3 regions of the Streptomyces lusitanus genome follow, and region 3 is predicted to be linked to each of the others. Evidence: riboswitches for the same ligand, from Rfam matches in the RefSeq annotation. Region 3 holds a riboswitch; each other region holds the start of a gene.
What was found. A riboswitch is a leader RNA that binds a small molecule or an ion and turns the genes downstream of it on or off. The one in region 3 is predicted to bind cobalamin.

Region 1 (7,153 bases), on a different contig from region 3:
GGGGCGCCGCCCGCGCTGGACGCGCTGCGGGACGAACTCGCCCGCGCGGTGGGGGAGTGGGACCCGGACGCCACGGTCCGCCCGGAGGCGTGTGCCGCGTACCTCCTCGACGAACTCACCACCGGACCCGAGGGGTTCGTGATCAGCGCCCGCGCCCGCACCCTGCTCGACAAGTTCCGCCGCACCGTCGCCGGCGAGGCCTACGACGAGGACCTCACCGCACTCGCGGACCTCGGCGCCCGTCGCCAGCTCGTCGAGGCGTGGCTCACCGCGTACGCGCGGGCGGCCGGCGAGCAGGAGGACGCCGGGGACCTCGCGGAGGCCGTGGCCGCCGCGCTGTGCCCGGACGTGCCCCGCCACGAGTCGGACGCGAACCTCACCGTCACCGTCGAGGGCCTGGTCTCCGCCCACCCGCGCATCACCGACCGCCGGCTCACCCTCCGCCTGGACGAGTTCCTCGCCCGCACCGACGCCTTCCGGGCGCGCGAGGTGCCCGCCTTCCGCGCCTTCCAGCGGCGCCGCGCCGCCCTCGTCACCGCCGAGCGCGCCCGGCTGCGCCTCGACGACCACCGCCCGCGCGTGACGGCGGCGTTCGTCCGCAACCGGCTGGTCGACGAGGTGTACCTGCCGCTGATCGGGGACAGCCTGGCCAAACAGCTCGGCACCACCGGCGAGTCCGCCCGCACCGGCGCCGGCGGACTGCTGCTGCTCCTGTCCCCGCCCGGGTACGGCAAGACGACCCTCATGGAGTACGTCGCCCACCGCCTCGGCCTGGTCCTGGTGCGGGTCAGCGGCCCCGCGCTCGGCCACGGCGTCACCTCGCTCGACCCGGCCGAGGCGCCGAACGCCACCGCCCGCCAGGAGGTCGAGAAGATCAACTTCGCGCTGGCGGCGGGCGGCAACACCCTGCTGCACCTGGACGACATCCAGCACACCTCGCCCGAACTGCTGCAGCAGTTCATCCCGTTGTGCGACGCCACCCGCCGGGTGGAAGGCGTCTGGCAGGGCGAGCCGCGCACCTACGACCTGCGCGGCAAGCGGTTCGCGGTGTGCATGGCCGGCAACCCGTACACCGAGTCCGGCGAGGTCTTCCGGGTCCCCGACATGCTGGCCAACCGGGCCGACGTGTGGAACCTGGGCGACGTCCTCACCGGCAAGGAGGACGTCTTCGCGCTCAGCTTCGTGGAGAACGCGCTCACCGCGAACCCGGTGCTCGCCCCGCTCGCCGGACGCGACCGCGCCGACCTGGACCTGCTGATCCGGCTCGCCTCCGACGACCCGACGGCCCGTCCGGACCGCCTGCGCCACCCGTACGCGCCGACCGAACTCGACCGCGTGCTCGCGGTGTTGCGCCACCTGCTCACGGCCCGCCGCACCGTCCTCGCGGTGAACGCGGCCTACATCGCCTCCGCGGCCCGCTCCGACGACGCCCGCACCGAGCCGCCGTTCCTGCTCCAGGGCTCCTACCGCAACATGAACAAGATCGCCCAGCGGATCCAGCCCGTGATGAACGACGCCGAACTGTCCGCCGTCGTCGAGGACCACTACACGGCCGAGGCCCAGACCCTCACCACCGGCGCCGAGGCGAACCTGCTGAAGCTGGCGGAGCTGCGGGGCACGCTCACACCCGAACAGGCCGCCCGCTGGGCGGAGGTGAAGGCGGCCCACGTCCGCACACTCACCCTGGGCGCCCCCGACGACGACGCCCTCACCCGTGCGGTCTCCGCCCTCGCCCTGCTGGGCGACCGCATCGCGGCGGTCGAATCGGCGATCACGCGGGCGACGGCGGCCCCTCGGCACCTTCCGGCGCCCCCGCCGCGACAGGAGGGCAACGGCTGAACGCGCCGAACCGAGAGGACCGGCGTCGACATTCCGTTTTGTCCTCTGGCGGACGCGCGTAGACCACGGGCATCATCTGTCTGCTCCGCCTGCACAGCCGCCCCACACACCCTGGCACTCAGCAGGAAGGTCCCCCCATGAAGACCGCCAAGGCGCCGAAGCTCCGTTCGGTCCTGACCGCTCTCGCCCTCGTCGTCGCCCCGGGCGTCGCCGTCGTGGGCACCGCCGGCGAGGCGTTCGCCGTCACCAAGATCAGCCACGCCACCGCGACCTCCATGTTCCGCGAGGTCGGCATCACCTGGTCGTCGTCCGGCGGCTGCTCCGACCGCAACGTCCCCACCTGTACGTCCTTCGACCAGCTGAACCTGGCCACGGCCCAGGGCGCCCAGACCCTGAAGCGGGCCAGCGGCTGCGCCCTGAACATCACGGGCGGCACCGAGACCGGGCACGCCTCCGGCACGTACTCGCACTGGAACGGCTACAAGCTCGACTTCGGCAAGAACACCTGCGTGACGAACTACGTCAAGAACACCTTCGCCTACATCGGCGTCCGCGGCGACGGAGCCCCCCAGTGGCGCTCCGGCTCCGGCAACGTCTACGCCGACGAGGGCAACCACTGGGACGTCACGTACTACAACTGCGGCGGCTGCTGACCCAGCAGCGCGACCAGTTCCTCCGGGGTGCGGGGAGCCGGGGCCGTGTCGTCGGCGGCCGGGCCCCGCGCCCGCAGGAACAGGCCCGCCGCCACGCCCCACGGGAGCCTCAGGCCCGACGCCGCGAGGAGGTCCCGGCGGGACAGCGTCTCCTCCGCCGGTCCCGTGTGGGCGCCCGACGGGGTGAGGAGTGCCGCGTCGTCGGCCCAGCGCAGGGCGAGGTCCACGTCGTGCGTGGCCATCACCACCGTCGTGCCGGCGGCCCGCAGACCGTCGAGGGTGGCAAGGAGCCGTTCCTGCCCGTCCGGGTCGAGGCCCGCCGTCGGCTCGTCCAGGATCAGCACCCGCGGCCGCATGGCGACCGCGCCCGCGATCGCCGTCCGCTTGCGCTGCCCGTACGACAGCAGATGCGTGGGCCGGTCCGCGAGCGCGGCGATGTCCAGCGCCTCCAGCGCCTCCGCGACCCGCGCGCGCACCTCCGCGTCGGGCAGCCCGAGGTTCAGCGGCCCGAACGACACGTCCTGCTCCACGGACGCGGCGAACAGCTGGTCGTCGGGGTCCTGCACCACCAGCTGCACGGTGGTCCGCAGCGTCGTCAGCCCCTTCCGGTCGTGCCGCACCGCACGGCCCGACAGCAGCAACTCACCGCCCCGCGGACGCAGTCCGCCGCTCAGCAGCCGCATCAACGTCGTCTTGCCGCTGCCGTTGCGCCCCAGCAGGGCAAGCGCCCGCCCCTCGCGCACCTCGAAGTCGAGCCCGGTGAACACCGGCGGCCCGTCCTCGTACGCGAACGACACACCCCGCAGGGCGACCAGCACGGACTTGCTCACGACAAGGGCCTTTCCAGGACGAAGGTGAGGGCGGCCAGCGCCGCCAGAAGCGCCCCGCTCGCGGCCGTGAACCGGGCGGACACCCGGGCCTCGGGCACCAGCACGCGCAGGGTGCCGTCGTAGCCGCGGCCCGCGAGCCCGGTCTGGAGCCGCGCCGCCCGGTCGAAGGACCGGACGAACGCGGTCGCGCCGAGCCCGCCGAGCGAACGCCAGGTCGCCGCCCGGGTGGTGTGCCCGAGGCGCGCCGCCTGCGCCCGGTGCACCCGGCGCACCGAGTCCAGCAGCAGGAAGCTCATCCGGTACGTCACCAGCGCCACGTCCACCAGAGGCGCGGGCACCCCGGCGCGCACCAGGCGCGGCAGCAGGTCCGACATCGGGGTGGTGAACGCGAACAGCAGCACGCCCAGCGACGCCGCCGAGGTGCGCAGCAGCAACTCCCCGGCGCGCGGCGGCCCGTCCTCGGCCCAGGACACGAAGCCGCCCGGACCGCCCACCCGCACCAGCAGCGTCACCGCGCCCGTGACGCAGAAGCCCAGCGGCACCCGGTAGGCCCGCCACAGCCGCCGGGCCGGCACCCCCGCCGGGCCGAGCAGCAGCACCACCGCGGTGACCAGCACCAGGGCCGCGCCCGGCCACGCGGGCAGCGAGATCGCGAGGACGGTGAGACCGAGACCGAGGACGGCCTTGTCCACCGGATGACGGCGGCGCCAGCGGCTGCTGTGCGCCGCCGCGTCGATCGGCAGCACGGAAGCGTCAGTCCCGTCCGTCGCCCACGCCGGCGGACGCGCCCGCGTCGCCCGCGCCAGCGGTGTCCACCGCATTCACCGCGCCCGCGTCTCCCGCCGCCCGCTCCCGGGCCCGCGCCTCGCCCTGCCGGCGTCCGCGCCGCAGCCCGAAGTAGTACGCGAGGACGCCCGCCCCGATCGCGGCCTGAATGGCGAACAGCGCCGACTCGATCTCCCCGGACGGCGGTTCGTACAGCGGTGAGAACCACGGCTCGTAGTCCGGGTCGATCTCGGTGATCGCGGTCTCCGCCTCGCCGTCCGCCCCGGCGAACGGCTCCTCCTTGTGGTCGCCGAGCCCGAACGCCAGCGGGATCACGGCGAGGGCGGCGACGAGCAGCAGGAGCAGGGAGTTGATCTTCGCGTTACGGCTCATCGGGCCACCGCCTGGGCCGACTCGGCCGGCTCGGTCCGCTGCTTCCCGGCCGCCGAGGCGACCAGCACCCCGAGCCGGGTCAGCTCGCCCTTGCTGGACTGCACCAGCAGCCGCATCACCAGCACGGTCAGCAGCCCCTCGCTGACCGCGAGCGGGATCTGCGTGGCGGCGAAGATGGAGCCGAACTTGCCCAGCGCGCCCAGGAATCCGCTGCCCGGGTCCGGGAACGCCAGCGCCAGCTGCACGCTCGTCACGCAGTACGTCGACAGGTCGGCGACGAACGCGGCGCAGAACACCGCGCCCATCAGCGACACGTCGTACCGGCGCAGCAGCCGGTAGACGGCGTACCCGGCCCAGGGGCCGACGATCGCCATGGAGAAGACGTTCGCGCCGAGCGTGGTGAGCCCGCCGTGGGCCAGCAGCAGCGCCTGGAACAGCAGGGTGATGGTCCCGAGCACCGCCATCACCGGCGGCCGGAACAGGATCGCGCCCAGCCCGGTGCCGGTGGGGTGGGAGCAACTCCCGGTCACCGAGGGCAGTTTCAGTGCGGACAGGACGAACGTGAACGCGCCGGACGCGCCCAGCAGGAGTGTGCTCTCGGGATGTTCTCTCACGTCACGGACGAGCGACCGGGCTCCGTGGACGACGAACGGCGCCGACGCGACGCCCCAGGCGACCGCGTGCGCCGGAGGCAGGAAACCCTCGGCTATGTGCATGGCTCAGCAGACCCTCTCCAGCACCTCGTGGATGGTTGACGCGCCTTGGCCGGTCTCCTGGCTGACGGGTACCACCGCCCGTGCTCCGCCTTCCCGGGTCCCGAGGGACCCAGTGGCTGTCCGTGAGGACTGGAGCCGGACTTCCCGATCACAGTGGCGAGGGCCGCACCGGTATCGCACCGATTTCCCGTCACCAAGGCGTGGTGACAGTAGTCCCCGTGGTGGCCCGGTGACAAGCGCCGACGGGGGGCGCGCGGAGGGCGCCCGGCAGCTCGCGACCCGGCGCACACCTGCGTGTTCGGGCTGGTGGCCCCGTCGTGCTCGAACGGGTGACTGAGGGGCCGCCGTCCTGGGCAGAGTCCTGCTGCAACTAATATGCAACAGCGATTTTCAGGCAAGAGGGATGTGAGGTTCGATGACGACCCGACTGATACGCGGCGCCGCCGCCGCGCTGGCGACGGCCGCGGCGGTCTCCGCCTGCTCCGCGCCGGGCGGCTCCGGCACCACGGACGGCGCGGCCGCGGCCGAGTCCGTCGTGATCGGCGTCTCCTCCGAGCCCGACACCCTCAGCCCGCTCCTCGGCTACGGCAAGGACGGCAACTCCAAGCTCTTCGACGGCCTCCTCGCCCGCACCGCCGACCTGACCCTGAAGCCCGCGCTGGCCAGGGCACTTCCGCGGATCACGGACGGCGGACGCACCTACACGTACACCCTGCGCGAGGGCGTGAAGTTCAGCGACGGCAAGCCGCTGACCGCGCGGGACGTCGTCTTCACGTACCGCACGATCCTCGACGACGACACCAACAACACCGCCAAGAGCGAACTCGCGGCCGTCAAGGACGTCCGCGCGGTGGGCGACGACACGGTCGTCTTCACCCTCCACCACCCCTACGCGCCGTTCGCCGCCCGCACGGTGCTGCCGATCGTCCCCGAGCACGTCGCCGGGAAGCAGGACCCCAACACCGGCCCCTTCAACACCGAGCCCGTCGGCACCGGACCGTACGTCCTCGCCGACTGGCGCAAGGGCGAGAAGCTCACCTTCAAGGCCAACCCGCACTACTGGGGCGGCGCCCCGAAGGTGAAGAAGCTCACCATGGCGATCGTCGCCGACGACGACGTCCGCGCCACCCGGCTCCGCTCCGGCGACCTCGACGGCGCCGTCCTCCCGCCCAACCTCGCCGCCACCTTCAAGAGCGACGACGACAAGAAGACGTACCGGGCCACCTCCTACGACTTCCGGGCCGTCACCCTCCCCAGCGGCAACCCCGTCACCGGCGACACCGCGATCCGCCGCGCCCTCGACCTCGCCGTCGACCGGCAGGCCATGGTCGACAAGATCCTCGACGGCGCCGGCCGCCCCGCCTACGGCCCGCTGCCCGTCGACGACCCCTGGTTCACCAAGGACGTCGAGCGGAAGCAGGACCTCGCCGAGGCCGGCCGCGTCCTCGACGCCGCCGGCTGGACGAAGGGCGGGGACGGTATCCGCGCCAAGGACGGCCGCCCCGCACGCTTCACGCTGTACTACCCCTCCGGCGACAAGGTCCGCCAGGACCACGCCCTCGCCTACGCGTCCGACGCCAAGAAGGCCGGCATCGACGTCCGCGTGGAGAGCGCCACCTGGGAGGTCATCGAGCCGCGCATGAAGCACGACGCCGTCCTCGCCGGCTTCGGCAGCACCGGCGACCCCGACTTCGGCCTCTACACCCTCCTGCACTCCTCCCTCGCCGGCGACGGCTTCAACAACATGGCGCACTACGACAACCCGGCCGTCGACCGGGCCCTGGAGACCGGCCGCCGCACCCAGGACCGCAAGTCCCGCGAGGCCGCCTACGACGCCCTCCAGCGCGCCCTCGTCAAGGACCCCGGCTACACCTTCCTCACCCACATCGACCACCTGTACGTACTCGCCGACCGCTGGAAGGGCCTCACCACCCAGACCGAACCCCACGAGCACGGC
Region 2 (7,153 bases), on a different contig from region 3:
CCACCACCGTCGACGCCACCACCCTCGCCCAGCTGGAGATCCTCGGCGCCACGGTGGAACAGGTCAGACCGTCGCGCAACCTCAAGCTCGACCAGGAACTGAGAGTGCGACGGGTGCGGGAGATCCTCGCGGAGCGTCCCGGCCACCACTGGATGCGCCAGTACCACGACGACGTCCACTACCTCGGCTACCAGGAGGTCGCCGACCGGATCGCGGCGGAGTTCCCGCACGCGCCGCTGACCGTCGTCGGCGGGGTGGGGTCCGGAGCCTCGACCGGCGGCATCGTGGAACGCCTGCGCGTGACGGATCCCTCGGTGCGTCTGGTCGGCGTCCAGCCCTTCGGCAGCGTCACCTTCGGCAGTCAGGACCATCACGATCCCGAGGCGATCATCGCCGGCATCGGCTCGTCGATCGTCTTCGACAACGTCCGCCACCACCTCTACGACACCGTGCACTGGCTGGACTTCACCCACGCCATGTCCGGCGCCGTCGCCCTGCTGCGCGAGCACGCGGTGTTCGCCGGGCTGTCCACCGGTGCCGGCTATCTGACGGCGACGTACGAGGCCCGCCGTCACCCCGACCGACTGCACCTGGTGATCGGGGCCGACACCGGACACCGCTACGTGGAGCGCGTGTTCGCCCGGCACACCGAGGCCCTGGACCCGGCCGCGCTGAAGCCCGTCGAGGTCCGCGGTCCGGAGGAGATGACCATGCCCTGGTCGAGGATGACGTGGCGGCGCACTCCCTGCCCGGCACGCTGGAAGGAGAGTGCCGCATGACCGTGGCCTGCCTGGAGTCGCTGACCTTCGGCCTCGGCCGTCTGGTCCGGGCCGCCGACCGGCTCGGCGAGCGCCTGCTGCTCCTCACCCGGGACCCCGCCTACTACACCTACGAACTGGACCGGCTGCCCGCCGGCGCCCTCGACGTCGTCGTGACCGACACCTTCGACGTGGAGCGGTCCGCCGCTCTGCTCCGGCGCACCCCGGGACTGCGCGGCCTGATCAGTTCCACCGACACCTGGACCCTGGCCGGCGCCGCCCTCACCGAACGCCTCGGCCTGCCCGGTCTCGACCCCGCCGTGCTGCGGCTGACCCGGGACAAGGCCGCCGTACGCAACCGGCTGCACGACGCGGGTCTCACCCGCGCACGGGCCGTCGAAAGCGCCGCCCCGGACCGCGAGGCACGCGCGCTGCTGCTCAAGCGGACGGGGCTGCCGCTCGTGCTCAAGGACACGGCGGGCACCGGCAGCCAGAACGTGTGGCTGGTCCGTGACGAGGAGGAACTCGACGCGGCGCTGGCGGAGGCGTCCGGCCGGGACCTGAAGGGACGGTTGTTCGCCGAACCCTATTTCAGCGGCCCGGTGTACAGCGCCGAGACGCTCACCTGGGACGGCCGCACGCGACTGCTCGGCGTCTCCAGCCGGCTCATGTCGCCGGAGCCGCACTTCCGCGAGGAGATCACCGCCTTCCCCGTGGCGTTCCCGGCCCCACAGCGGACATCACTCGAGTCCTGGCTCGATCAGGTGCTCGCCGCCATCGGTTACACCGACCGGTTCGCTCACGTGGAGTTCGTACTGACCGCCGACGGCCCGGAAGTGGTGGAGGTCAACCCCCGCATCGGAGGCGCGCTGGTCGGGGAGGGCCTGTGCCGGGCGCTCGGCGTCAACGTGTACGAGGCGATGATCGAGGCCGCGCTCGGCCGCCGCCCCCGTCTCATGGACGCGGACTGTCCCGGCGGTCCGGCCGTCGCCTTCGTTCTCGGCTACCCGGCCGCACCCGGCGTGTTCACCGGCGTCACCGGGCTCGACCGGCTCACCGGCATGCCGGGAACACCCGCCTGGTACCCGGTCAAACGCGTCGGCGATCCCGTCGAGCACCTGGGCGACAGCCGGGGATACGCGGGCATCGTGTACGCCGAGGCGGAGACCGCCGAACTCGCCACCCACCGCGCGGTGGCCGCGGCCGGTGCCCTGCGGGTACGCACCGGCCCGTTCTCCGACCCGGCCGGCCCGGAGGCGCCCGGTGGGTGAACGCACCGCCCGGGAACCGGGCCTGCGGGCCTCGCTGTTCCCGCTCACCGGCCCGCTGCGGTTCCTCCTGCTCAGCTCGTTCCTCATTCCGCTCGGCAGCTTCATGGTCCTGCCGTTCATGTCGGTGTTCCTGCACGAACGGCTCGGGATGGGGCTCGGCACGGTCGGTGTCGTCCTGGCCGTCGCGTCGCTCGTGCAGTTCTCCGGCGGCATCGTCGGCGGGGCCCTCGCGGACCGGATCGGGCTGCGCCGCACGATGGTGTGGGCCCTCGTCGTGCGCACCGCCGGTTTCACCGGGCTCCTGCTGGCCCTGCGCTGGCCGCCCCTCGCGGTCGGCGCGCTGGTGCTGACCTGCTGCGGTGCCGCGCTCTACCTGCCCGCGAACAAGGCGTACCTGGTGCACGGCGTCGACGACGCGCGCCGGCCGGCGTTCCTGTCGGCGGGCAACGCGGCACTCAACGCCGGAATGGCGGTCGGCCCACTGATCGCCGGACCCTTCGTCCTGTCCTCGCCCGGCTGGCTGTTCGCGGCCGTCACGGCGCTGTTCCTCGCGGTCACGGCGGGACACGCACGGCTTCCCGGACCCGACGGCACGCATCGCACCGAGTCCGCGGACACGGCTCGCCCGGGTCTCCTCGCCGGTGTGGCGGTCCTGCCGTTCGCCGCCAACGCGCTGGCCTTCTACCTCTACTTCCACTTCCAGCACTTCCTGGCGGTGTACGCCGTCGAGCGCGCCTCCAGCGCGTTCTACAGCGTGGTGCTGCTGCTCTGCTTCACGCTGGTCATCGTCGTACAGCCGCTCGCGTCCGGCCTGATCCGGCGCATGCCGTACGCCCTCGCCCTCGCGGTCGGCTTCACCGGTCTGGCGGCGGGCCTGGCCGTGCTGGCGGCCGGTACCCGGGCGGCACTGCTGGCGGGCGGAGCGCTGATCACCCTCGGCGACATCGTGCTGTTCCTCAACAACGACCTGGAGGCGCTGCGCCGCAGCCCCCGCTCCGACGCCGTGGTCTTCGGTCAGCAGCGGCTGGCCGCGGGCCTGGGCGCCTGCGCGAGCGGCGTGCTGGGCGGCCAGCTGTACGGCCTCGGCGAACGGGCGGGACACACTGGATGGTTCTGGCTGCTGGCCGCCGTCCAGTGTCTGCTGCTTCCCCCTCTGCTGCTCACGCTGCGCCGTCGCACGGCGCGGCTCCCTGTCCCCGACGGCGATCCCGAAGGAGCACTGACGCGCGATGACACGGACGGGCGGATTCCAGGACGATGACTTCTGGACCGAGTTCCATGACTTCCTCTTCTCCGAGCAGCGCTACGAACAGGCCGAGGAACTGCTCGACACCTCCCCGCTGCTCGCTCTCCCCGACGGGTCACGCGTGCTGGACCTGTGCTGCGGGCCGGGCGTGTTCACGGTCCCGCTCGCCCGCCGCGGGCACCGCGTGACCGGAGTGGACCTGAGCCCGGCCATGCTGGACCGGGCACGCAAGCGGTCGGCGGACGCCGGTGCCGACGTGACGTACGTACGAGCCGACGCCCGCGCGTACGAGGCACCGGGCGGCTTCGACGTCGTCCTCAACATGTTCACCTCCTTCGGGTACTTCGAGGACCCCGCCGACAACGCGCGCGTCCTGCGCACGATGTACACCTGCCTGGCACCCGGCGGCACACTCGTTCTGGACGTCGCCGGGAAGGAGCTCCTGGCCCGCAGGGTCACCCCGCCCAAGGTGGTGCGGCGGGGCGACGACCTGATGGTGCAGACCGACACCGTGCTGGACGCGTGGGCGCGACTGCGCAGCGAGTGGGTGCTGGTCCGGGGCGAGCGGGTGACACGGGCCACCCTGACCTGGTTCGTGTACAGCGCGGTGGAGCTGCGGCGGATGGCCGAGGAGGCGGGGTTCGGGCGCGTGGAGGTCTTCGGCGGGTTCGACGGGCGCCCCTACGACGAGAACGCCGAGCGGCTCGTCCTGCGGGCGGTCCGCGAGGCGTGAGGAAGGCGGGGCGTGCGGCCGGGCCCGCACGCCCTTTCGCCGTCGGCTCGGGGAAACGTAGGATCACCTGGTCATCGCCGCGACGGGAGACAGGAAGCCGGTGCGAATCCGGCACGGTCCCGCCACTGTGACCGGGGAGCGCCCCTCCGACATGCCACTGCGCCCAGCGCGGGAAGGCGGAGGGAACGCCGATCCGGGAGTCAGGACACTGGTCCGTCGCGGGCCCGATCCGAGGAGCGCGGACTCCAGGAGGCTTCACGTGTCCCCTTCGTTCACCCCTGCCCGCACACGCGGGTTCCTCCGTGCCACGGCCGCTGCCCTGGCTCTTTCGTCCGTGCTGCTGACCACCGGCTGCGGCTCGTCCGACGGGACCGACGGTGACGGGAAGGCCACCGCCGCGGCGCCGGCGGGCTTTCCCGTCACCGTCGACAACTGCGGTGTGAGGACGACCTACGACGAGCCCCCGTCGCGGGTGGTCACCATCCACCAGCACCCCGCGGAACTCATGCTCGCCCTCGGCCTGAAGGACCGCATGGTCGGCACGGCCTTCCCCGACTCCGCCGTCCTGCCCGAACTCGAGAAGGACTACGAGGCGATCCCCGAACTGGCGGAGAGGGAACCGTCGTTCGAGACGGTCCTGGACGCCGAGCCCGACTTCGTCTACGGCGGCTACGGCAGCGCCTTCGACGAGAAGGAGGGCCGTTCCCGCGAGGCGTTCGCCGACGCCGGCATCGACACCTACCTCAACCGCGAGTACTGCGGCAAGAAGAAGGTGACGATGCAGGACACCTACGACGAGATCCGCACCATCGGCACGATCTTCGGTGTCCCGGACCGGGCCGCCAAGCTGGTCGCCGACCTGCAAAGCCGCGTCGGCAAGGCCACCGCGGCGGTCGAGGGCGGATCCCGGGTGTCCGTCTTCGTCTACGACAGCGGCGACAAGAGCGCCTTCACCGCGGGCGGCAAGAGCCTGGGCACCGAGCTCATCCGCCTGGCCGGCGGCGAGAACGTCTTCGCCGACCTGGACGACGTCTTCGGCGACGTCTCCTGGGAGCAGGTCGTCGAGCGCAAGCCGGACGTCATCGCCATCTACGACTACGCCGGCGCCGGAAGCGTCGAGGAGAAGAAGAGGTACCTTCTCTCCCAGCCCGCGCTCGCCGACGTACCCGCCGTCAGGAACAAGCGGTTCGTCGTCCTGCCCCTGACCGCCACCCTGGTCGGCATCCGCTCGGCCTACGCGGTCGAGGACCTGGCCCGCGGACTGCACCCCGAGAGCTTCCGGTGACCCAGGCCGCCACGGGCACGCCCGCCGAAGAGGCGGTGCGCCGGCGGAAGGCCGACGCGTCAGGGGCGGGCCGTACGAAGTTGGCCGTCACACTGCTCGTACTCACCGCCTTGCTCCTGGTCTCCGCCATGGCGGGCCTCGCGATCGGCTCCGTCCAGGTGCCGCCCGGCCAGGTGTGGGGCATCGTGACGCACGCGCTGGGCGCCGGCTGGCAGGATCCGGACTGGTCGCGGGCCCGGGAGACCATCGTGGTGGACGTGCGGGCGCCGCGGGTGCTGCTCGGTGCGGTCACCGGTGCCGGTCTGGCGGTGATCGGCACCGCCCTGCAGGCCCTGCTGCGCAATCCGCTCGCCGAGCCCTACCTGCTCGGCGTCTCCTCCGGGGCGTCGCTCGGCGCGGTCTCGGTGATCGTGTTCGGGGTCACGCTCTTCGGGCCCCTCTCCCTGTCGGTGGCCGCCTTCGCGGGGGCCCTGGGCGCGCTCCTGCTCGTGTACGCCACCGCCCGCACCGGCGGACGCATCACCTCGTCACGGCTGGTGCTGTCCGGAGTGGCGATCGCGGCGGTCCTCACCGCGCTCCTCGATCTGCTGCTGCTCACCACCGACCGCGGCAACGAGGCCCGCGCGGTCCTCGCCTGGACCCTCGGCGGCCTCGGCGGCGTCGACTGGGGCACGCTGTGGCTGCCGAGCACGGCCCTGCTGCTCGGCGTCGGCGTCCTCCTGGCGCAGGCCCGCAACCTGAATCTGCTGCTGGCCGGCGAGGAGGCGGCCACCACGATGGGACTGGACGTCGCCCGCTTCCGCGCCCGGCTGTTCGTGCTGCTCTCCCTCGTGACGGGCGTGCTGGTCGCGGCGGCCGGACCGATCGGCTTCGTCGGCCTGATGATGCCGCACATCGTGCGCCTGTTCGTCGGCGGCGACCACCGCCGGGTCCTGCCGACGGCGGCGCTCGGCGGGGCGGTCTTCCTCGTCTGGGCCGACATCGCCGCACGGACGGTCGCATCACCGATGGAGATACCCGTCGGCGTCCTCACCGCCCTGTGCGGCGGTCCGTTCTTCCTGTGGCTGATGCGCCGGGACGCCCGCCGCGGCACCGACCGAGGAGTGGCATGACCGCGACCGACACGCCCCCGGCCGAACTGCACGTCGACGGCGTCACGCTCACCGCCGGAGCCCGCCACCTGGTGCACGACGTCTCCCTGACCGCCCGCCCCGGCGAGACCATCGGCCTCGTCGGGCCCAACGGCAGCGGCAAGTCCAGCCTCCTGCGCGCCGTCTACCGCGTCCTGCGCCCCGACACCGGGCACGTCCGGGTCGACGGGGACGACGCCTGGGCGCTTCCGGCGCGGCAACTGGCCCGCACCGTGGCGGCGGTGGTCCAGGACTCGGCCGCCGACTTCGACCTGGCCGTCCGCGAGGTCGTCGCCATGGGCCGCACCCCGCACAAACGGCTCCTCTCCGGTGACACCCCCGAGGACGCCGACCTCATCGACCGCGCGCTCCTCGCGGTCGACGCCGTCCATCTGGCCGACCGCCCCTTCGACCGGCTCTCCGGCGGCGAGCGCCAACGCGTCCTCATCGCCCGCGCCCTCACCCAGCAGCCCACCCTCCTCGTCCTCGACGAACCCACCAACCACCTCGACATCCGCCACCAGCTGTCCGTCCTCGACGCTCTGCGCCGCCTGCCCACGACCGTGCTGCTCGCCCTGCACGACCTCAACCTCGCCGCCTACTACTGCGACCGCCTCTACGTCCTCAACGACGGTGAGATCACCGCCTCCGGCCCGCCCTCCGAGATCCTCACCCCACAACTCCTGGCCGAGGTCTACGGAGTCGCGGCGGAAGTCACCACCCATCCACG
Region 3 (7,153 bases):
GTGCAGTCCGTCGCGGATCTGCACATCCTTGATCTCGCACAGGTAGCCGTCGATGTGCATGACGAACTCGTCGAACGCGTCGTCGTCCGGCTGGTCGTCCACGTGCAGGTCGTGGTGCAGCTCGGCGGCCTTCACCAGCGTCCAGATCTGCGCACGGACGGCCGGCGCCTTCGCCGGGTCCAGGTCGCTGACCAGCGCGTACTCGTCGAGCAGCTGTTCCAGCTTCGCCAGGTCGCCGTAGGTGTCGGCCCGCGCCATCGGCGGCACCAGGTGGTCGACCACCGTCGCGTGCCCGCGCCGCTTCGCCTGGGTGCCCTCACCGGGGTCGTTGACGATGAACGGGTAGACCAGCGGCAGGTCGCCCAGCACCGCGTCCGGCGCGCACCCGGCGCTCAGCCCGAGGCCCTTGCCGGGCAGCCACTCCATCGTGCCGTGCTTGCCCATGTGCACGACCGCGTCCGCGCCGAAAGTGTTCTCCAGCCAGCGGTAGGCGGCCAGGTAGTGGTGCGAGGGCGGCATGTCGGGGTCGTGGTAGATCGCGATGGGGTTCTCGCCGAAGCCGCGCGGCGGCTGGATCATCACGACGACGTTCCCGAACTGGAGGGACGCCAGCACGATGTCGTCCCCGTCGACGTACAGCGAGCCCGGCGGCTCACCCCACGCCTGCGTCATCGCCTCCTTGAGCTCCGGGTCGAGCGTCTCGAACCAGGCCCGGTAGTCGGCCAGCGGCACCCGCGCGGGCGCGGCGGCCAGCTGCTCCTCCGTCAGCCACTCCACGTCGTGCCCGCCGGCGGAGATCAGCCGGTGGATCAGCTCGTCGCCCTCGGCAGGGTGTCCCTCGACCACGTACCCGGCGTCCCGCAGCGCGTCCAGGACGCGCACCGCCGAGGCGGGCGTGTCCAGCCCCACCGCGTTGCCGACGCGCGAGTGCTTCGTCGGGTACGCGGTGAAGACCAGGGCCAGCTTCTTCTCCGCGTTCGGCTTGTGCCGCAGCGCCGCGTGCCGTACGGCGATCCCGGCGACGCGCGCGGCCCGCTCGGGGTCGGCGACGTACACCGGCACCTCGTCGGGGCCCTGCTCCTTGAAGGAGAACGGGACGGTGATCAGCCGCCCGTCGAACTCCGGGATCGCGACCTGCATCGCCGCGTCCATGGGGGAGAGGGCCGCGTCGGACTCCTCCCAGGCCGCCCGTGAGGTGGTGAGGCACAGCCCTTGCAGCACCGGCACGTTCAGCTCGGCGAGCGCGCCGACGTCCCAGGCCTCCTCCTCGCCGCCCGCCGACGCCTGCGAGGCGTGGCTGCCGCCGGCCGCCAGCACCGTGGCGACCAGCGCGTCCGCCCGCCCCAGCAGCTCGTACAGCTTCGGGTCCGCGCCGCGCAGCGAACCGCAGTACACGGGCAGCGCGTTGGCGCCCCGCGCCTCGATCGCGTCGCACAGCGTGTCCACGAAGGCGGTGTTGCCGCTGAGTTCGTGCGCGCGGTAGAAGAGCACGCCGACCGTCGGGCGGCCCTCCACGAGGTCCCGGGAGCCGTGGACGCCGAACTCCGGCATCGTGCGCGGCTGTTCGAACCCCTCGCCGGTCAGCAGCACGGTGTCCGACAGGAACCGCGCCAGCTCCGCGAGGTTCTCCGGGCCGCCCTCGACGAGGTACCGCAGCGCCTCGGCCACCACGCCCGCCGGGACGCTCGACTCGGCCATCAGCTCCGCGTCCGGCACGCTCTCCCCGCCGAGCAGCACCGTGGGGATGCCGGACGCCTTCAGCGCGGCAAGACCGTCCTCCCAGGCGCGCTTGCCGCCGAGCAGCCGTACGACGGCGAGGTCCGCGCCGTCGAGCAGCGCGGGCAGTTCCTCCGCGACGTCCACGCGGGTGGGGTTGCCGATGCGGTAGCCGGCGCCGGAGGCCCGGGCCGCCAGCAGGTCCGTGTCGGCGGTCGACAACAACAACACTGTGCTCATGCGGGCGCTCCCGGTGGGATGAAGGGCAGTCCTGTCGGCGCGCCGGACTCGATGAGCCGCCACAGCGCGTCCGTGTCCGCGTGCTGTTCGATCAGGTCGCCGAGCCGGTCGAGCTGCTCCTCGCGCAGCGCGGCGAAGGAGGTGTCGGGGGCCGGCACGAAGCGGCGGCCCGCGGCCCGCGCCACCTCGCGCAGGAAGGCCCGCCGGAAGGCGTCCGACTCCAGCGAGCCGTGCCAGTGGGTGCCCCAGGTCTGTCCGACCCGGCACCCGTCCAGGAAGGGTTCGCCGCCGAGGACCTCGGCGACCCCGTGATGGATCTCGTACCCCTCGACGGGCTCACCGAGGGCTTCGCCCGACGGACGCGTGAGGGTCTTCTCCCGCGCGAACCGCACCCGTACGGGCAGCACGCCGAGCCCGTCGACCCGTCCCCGCCGGCTCTCGACGTCGTCCTCGATGTGCTCGCCGAGCACCTGGAAGCCGCCGCAGATCCCCAGCACGGGCCGCCCCTCGGCCGCCCGCCGCCGCAGCGCGTCCGCCAGCCCGCGCTCCCGCAGCCACTCCAGCGCCTTCACGGTCCCGCGCGTCCCCGGTACGACCACGAGGTCGGCGTCGGCCAGTTCCTCGGGGCGGTCCACGAACCGCACCACGACGCCCGGTTCGGCGGCGAGCGCGTCCACGTCGGTGAAGTTGGACATCAGCGGCACCGCGCACACGGCGACCCGCAGCACGTCCTCGCCGACCGGAGCCGCGACCACGGACTCCCGCACGGTGCCCCGCAGCGACACCCTGAGTCCGTCCTCCTCGTCGATGCCGAGCCCGTGCCGGAACGGCAGCACGCCGTACGTGCGCCGCCCGGTCAGGCCGTGCAGCATGTCCAGGCCCGGCTCCAGGAGCGAGACGTCGCCGCGGAACTTGTTCACCAGGAACCCGGCGACCAGTGCCTGGTCCTCGGGGGAGAGCAGCGCGACGGTGCCGAAGAAGGACGCGAAGACGCCGCCCCGGTCGATGTCGCCGACGACGAGGACCGGCAGGCCCGCGTTGCGTGCGACGCCCATGTTCACGATGTCGGTGCGCCGCAGATTGATCTCGGCCGGGCTGCCGGCCCCCTCGCAGATCACTGCGTCATACGTGCCCCGCAGCCGCTCCAGACAGTCGAGGACCGTGCCGAGCAGTTGTTCCTGCCGTCCGCCGTGGTAGCCGCGGGCGCTCATCTCGCCGACCGGGCGGCCCATCAGCACCACCTGGCTGGATCGCTCGCCGCCCGGCTTCAGCAGCACCGGGTTCATCAGCGCGGTCGGCTCGACGCGGCACGCCTGGGCCTGCATGGCCTGCGCCCGGCCGATCTCGGCGCCCTCCCGCGTCACGAACGAGTTCAGCGACATGTTCTGCGCCTTGAACGGCGCGACCTTCACGCCCTGGCGCACCAGCCACCGGCAGATCCCGGCGGTGACCACGCTCTTGCCGGCGTCCGAGGTGGTCCCGGCGACCAGCAGTCCGCCACCGCTCACGTCGCACGTCCCTTCAGCACGCGCCGCGCCGCCACACCGGCCGCCAGCGCCAGCCAGCCGACGCGCCGTGACAGGCGCACCGCCCGGTCGATGTCGGAGACGGCGACGGGGCGTCCGCCGCCGTTGAGGACGGGCCGGTGCTCGACCCGGCCGCCGTAGGAGAGGGGCCCGCCGAGCCGTACGCCGAGCGCGCCCGCGAAGGACGCCTCGACGGGACCGGCGTTGGGGCTGGGGTGCTTCGCCGCGTCCGCGCGCCACGCCCGTACGGCGCCGCGCGGGTCGGGCCCGGTGAGCGCGGCGAGGACGGCCGTCAGGCGTGCCCCCGGCCAGCCGGCGACGTCGTCGAGGCGGGCGGACGCCCAGCCGTAGCGGCGGTAGCGGGGCGACCTGTGACCCACCATCGCGTCCAGGGTGTTGACGGCCCGGAAGCCCACCAGACCCGGCACCCCGGCGACCGCGCCCCACACCAGGGCGCCCACCACGGCGTCGGAGGTGTTCTCGGCGACGGACTCCACCACGGCGCGGGCGATCCCGTCGGCGTCCAGGGCCTGCGGGTCACGCCCGCACAGGTGCGGCAGCCGCTCCCGGGCGGCCTCGACGTCCCCGGCCTCCAGCGCCCGCGCGATGACGCGGGCCTCGCGGGCCAGCGAGGTCCCGCCGACGACGGCCCAGGTGGCGACGCCGGTCAGGGCCGTGGAGGCGGCGGGGGAGGAGCGTACGAGACGGGAGGCGAGGGCGGCCGACGCGACGGCTCCGCCGACGCACACGGCGGTGTGCACGGCTCCGCGGCCCCGGTCGTCGCGCCACAGCACCCGCTCCACGGCGGCCGCGGCCCGCCCGAAAGCGGCGACCGGATGCCCACGGCGCGGATCGCCGAGCAGCAGGTCGCCGAGGAGGCCGGCGGCGGCGCCGTACGCGAACACGCGATCGGCACCCATGGGTCAGCCGGTGACGGATCCGGAGGGAACGGCCCCGAAGGGGGGTGGGGTGTCGCTGGTCGACCTCGGCAGGCTGCCGCGCATGGCGATATGTCCTCACTCAGGGTGTCCGCGCCCTGGTTCGACGAGACCGGCGGCGAGAGTTCCTGGCTCCCGGGGGTGGTGACCCCGGTGACAGTGGCGGGACCGCGCCGGATTCGCACCGGCTTCCTCTCCTGCCGCCGTAATGGCGGAGGCAGTCCACCATGCCCCCGGAAGGGCCGTCAACTTGCCGTTGACCTGCGGGGCTGAAGTGTGCCGAGGCCCACAGAGGGGCTCACGTGGGTGACGGCCGTGCACGCCGTGACCGGCCGGCGGGGGCGCGGACACGGCGAAGGGCGGGACGGGAGCCGCTGCTCCTGCCCCGCCCGCTCACGCGTGCGGCCCGGTGGTCAGGCCATGATCAGGTAGATGCCGTAGCCCACCGCCGCCGCGCACGCGGCGAAGCAGGCGTAGGCGCCGGTGACCGCGAGGCCCGCGGACCGGCCCTCGGCGGTCGCCCGCTCGCGGCGGGACAGACCGGAGATGCCGAGGGTGAACAGGGCCACCAGGGCCACGGTGACCACGAGGCTGACGCCGAACACGGAGCCGAGGGCCGCCCAGTCGATCTTCATGCTGCTTCTTCCTTCGTGCCGGACGCGGTCAGACGGTCGTCGAGGCGGCCGACGGGGCCTGCGGGTCGGCGCCGACCGGCGCGGGGATGGTGGCGGAGAGCTCCTCGGCGGCGGGGCCGGCCGGCGGCGGGGTCACGGCGGCGATCGCCTGGGTGACCACACCGGCGGGCTCCTCGGAGGCCTCGGGGGTGTCGTGCTCGTTGACGTTGGTGTGGTCGACGACCTCGCGCCGGGAGATCTTCCAGATGGCCGCGCTGGAGGCGACCAGGAAGACGGCCACCACGGCCGTGCCCCAGCTCCCGAAGCCGCACACCCACTCGGCGAGGGCCGCGACCAGGGCGGCGGCCGGCAGGGTCAGGCCCCAGGCGACGAACATCCGGGTGGCCGTGGACCAGCGGACCACGCCGCCCTTGCGGCCGAGGCCGGCGCCCATCACGGAACCGGACACGGAGTGCGTCGTGGAGAGGGAGAAGCCCAGGTGCGAGGAGGCCAGGATGACCGTCGCGGCGCTGGTCTGGGCGGCGAAGCCCTGCTGCGGCTGGAGGTCGGTCAGGCCCTTGCCCATGGTGCGGATGATGCGCCAGCCGCCCAGGTAGGTGCCCAGCGCGATGGCGAGACCCGCGGAGAGGATGACCCACACCGGCGGGTCGGAGTCGGGGGCGACGGCGCCGCCCGCGACCAGGGCGAGGGTGATGATGCCCATCGTCTTCTGGGCGTCGTTGGTGCCGTGGGCCAGGGAGACCAGGCCGGCCGAGGCGATCTGCCCGGCACGGTAGCCCTTCTCGGAGGCCTTGGTGTCGGCGTCGCGGCCCAGGCGGTAGGTGAGCCGGGTGGCGAGCATCGCGGCGATGCCGGCCACCAGCGGGGCGGCGATCGCGGGGAGCAGGACCTTGGTGACGAGCACGTCGCCGTGCACCGCGCCGAAGCCGGCGGAGGCGACCGTCGCGCCGATCAGACCGCCCATGAGGGCGTGCGACGAGCTGGAGGGCAGGCCGACCAGCCACGTGAGGAGATTCCAGAGGATCGCGCCGACCAACGCGGCGAAGATGACCTCGGGACGGATGCCGGCCTCGTCGACGAGGCCCTTGGAGATCGTGTTGGCGACCTCCACCGAGAGGAATGCGCCGACAAGGTTCAGCACGGCGGACATGGCCACCGCGACCTTGGGCTTGAGTGCACCGGTCGAAATGGTCGTTGCCATCGCGTTGGCGGTGTCGTGGAAACCGTTCGTGAAATCGAACGCGAGTGCGGTTACCACCACAATCGCGAGGATCAGCGAGAAGCTTTCCATTTACCCAGGCAATCGTTCGAGGTCATTGGCTGGTCGAACGTAAGTAACCAGGGTGAACGGAAGATGAACTGGAACGGGCATCGCGGTGACCGTAAGAGGGGGTGTGTGCTCCGCCGTCCAGCCCAGGCCGCCAGGGCTCCTGGCAGGATCTCCACATGGCCGAACGACACAGGACCGGACAGGAAGCGGAGGGCGCCGTGCGTGGCGTCCCGGGCACGCGCGGTGAGCGCTCCGCGGGGGTGGACGAGCGGGTGGACGAGGCGGTGGCGCGCGCCTGGGAGGAACTGGTCGCGACGGCCCGCCGCACCGTCGCCGACGGCCTGGTCGTCGGCACCTCCGGGAACGTCTCCGTACGGGTCGGCGACACCGTCCTCGTGACGCCCACGGGCGTCCCCTACGACCGGCTGACCCCGGCCGACGTGACGGGGGTGGACCTCACAGGCCGGCAGGTGATCGGCACGCTGGTCCCCACCAGCGAGCTGCCCCTGCACCTGGCCGTCCACCGCACGACCGACGCGCGTGCCGTCGTCCACACCCACGCCGTGCACGCCACCGCCGTCTCCACCCTCGTCGACGAGCTGCCGGCGATCCACTACATGACCGCCGCCCTCGGCGGCCCCGTCCGCGTGGCCCGCTACGCCGCCTACGGCACGCAGGAACTGGCCGAGAACGCCCTGCGCGCCCTCGACCACCGCACCGGCTGCCTGATGCGCAACCACGGCACCCTCACCCACGGCGCCACCCTCGACCAGGCGTACGACCGCACGGCCCAGCTGGAGTGGATGTGCCGGGTGTGGCTCACCGCCT

Region 1: it holds a riboswitch for cobalamin, as region 3 does, so the genes downstream of both, ACFOSY_RS10390 (energy-coupling factor ABC transporter permease) here and ACFOSY_RS27750 (cobalamin biosynthesis protein) in region 3, are expected to answer to the same signal.
Region 2: it holds a riboswitch for cobalamin, as region 3 does, so the genes downstream of both, ACFOSY_RS12640 (ABC transporter substrate-binding protein) here and ACFOSY_RS27750 (cobalamin biosynthesis protein) in region 3, are expected to answer to the same signal.

What each region holds. Positions count from the first base shown of each region.
Region 1 is NZ_JBHRWL010000006.1:179,323-186,475, reverse strand. Features, by position in the region: gene ACFOSY_RS10415 (DNA repair ATPase) at 1-1,839, shown strand, start outside; gene ACFOSY_RS10410 (hypothetical protein) at 1,977-2,492, shown strand; gene ACFOSY_RS10405 (energy-coupling factor ABC transporter ATP-binding protein) at 2,471-3,322, opposite strand; gene cbiQ (cobalt ECF transporter T component CbiQ) at 3,319-4,068, opposite strand; gene ACFOSY_RS10395 (energy-coupling factor ABC transporter substrate-binding protein) at 4,076-4,480, opposite strand; gene ACFOSY_RS10390 (energy-coupling factor ABC transporter permease) at 4,477-5,196, opposite strand; cobalamin riboswitch at 5,227-5,409, opposite strand; gene ACFOSY_RS10385 (ABC transporter substrate-binding protein) at 5,612-7,153, shown strand, end outside.
Region 2 is NZ_JBHRWL010000007.1:177,374-184,526, reverse strand. Features, by position in the region: gene ACFOSY_RS12660 (cysteine synthase family protein) at 1-779, shown strand, start outside; gene ACFOSY_RS12655 (ATP-grasp domain-containing protein) at 776-2,029, shown strand; gene ACFOSY_RS12650 (MFS transporter) at 2,022-3,290, shown strand; gene ACFOSY_RS12645 (class I SAM-dependent methyltransferase) at 3,259-4,008, shown strand; cobalamin riboswitch at 4,062-4,239, shown strand; gene ACFOSY_RS12640 (ABC transporter substrate-binding protein) at 4,268-5,293, shown strand; gene ACFOSY_RS12635 (FecCD family ABC transporter permease) at 5,290-6,405, shown strand; gene ACFOSY_RS12630 (ABC transporter ATP-binding protein) at 6,402-7,153, shown strand, end outside.
Region 3 is NZ_JBHRWL010000021.1:56,950-64,102, reverse strand. Features, by position in the region: gene cobN (cobaltochelatase subunit CobN) at 1-1,956, opposite strand, end outside; gene ACFOSY_RS27755 (cobyric acid synthase) at 1,953-3,464, opposite strand; gene ACFOSY_RS27750 (cobalamin biosynthesis protein) at 3,461-4,402, opposite strand; cobalamin riboswitch at 4,521-4,640, opposite strand; gene ACFOSY_RS27745 (hypothetical protein) at 4,834-5,055, opposite strand; gene ACFOSY_RS27740 (inorganic phosphate transporter) at 5,084-6,346, opposite strand; gene ACFOSY_RS27735 (class II aldolase/adducin family protein) at 6,502-7,153, shown strand, end outside.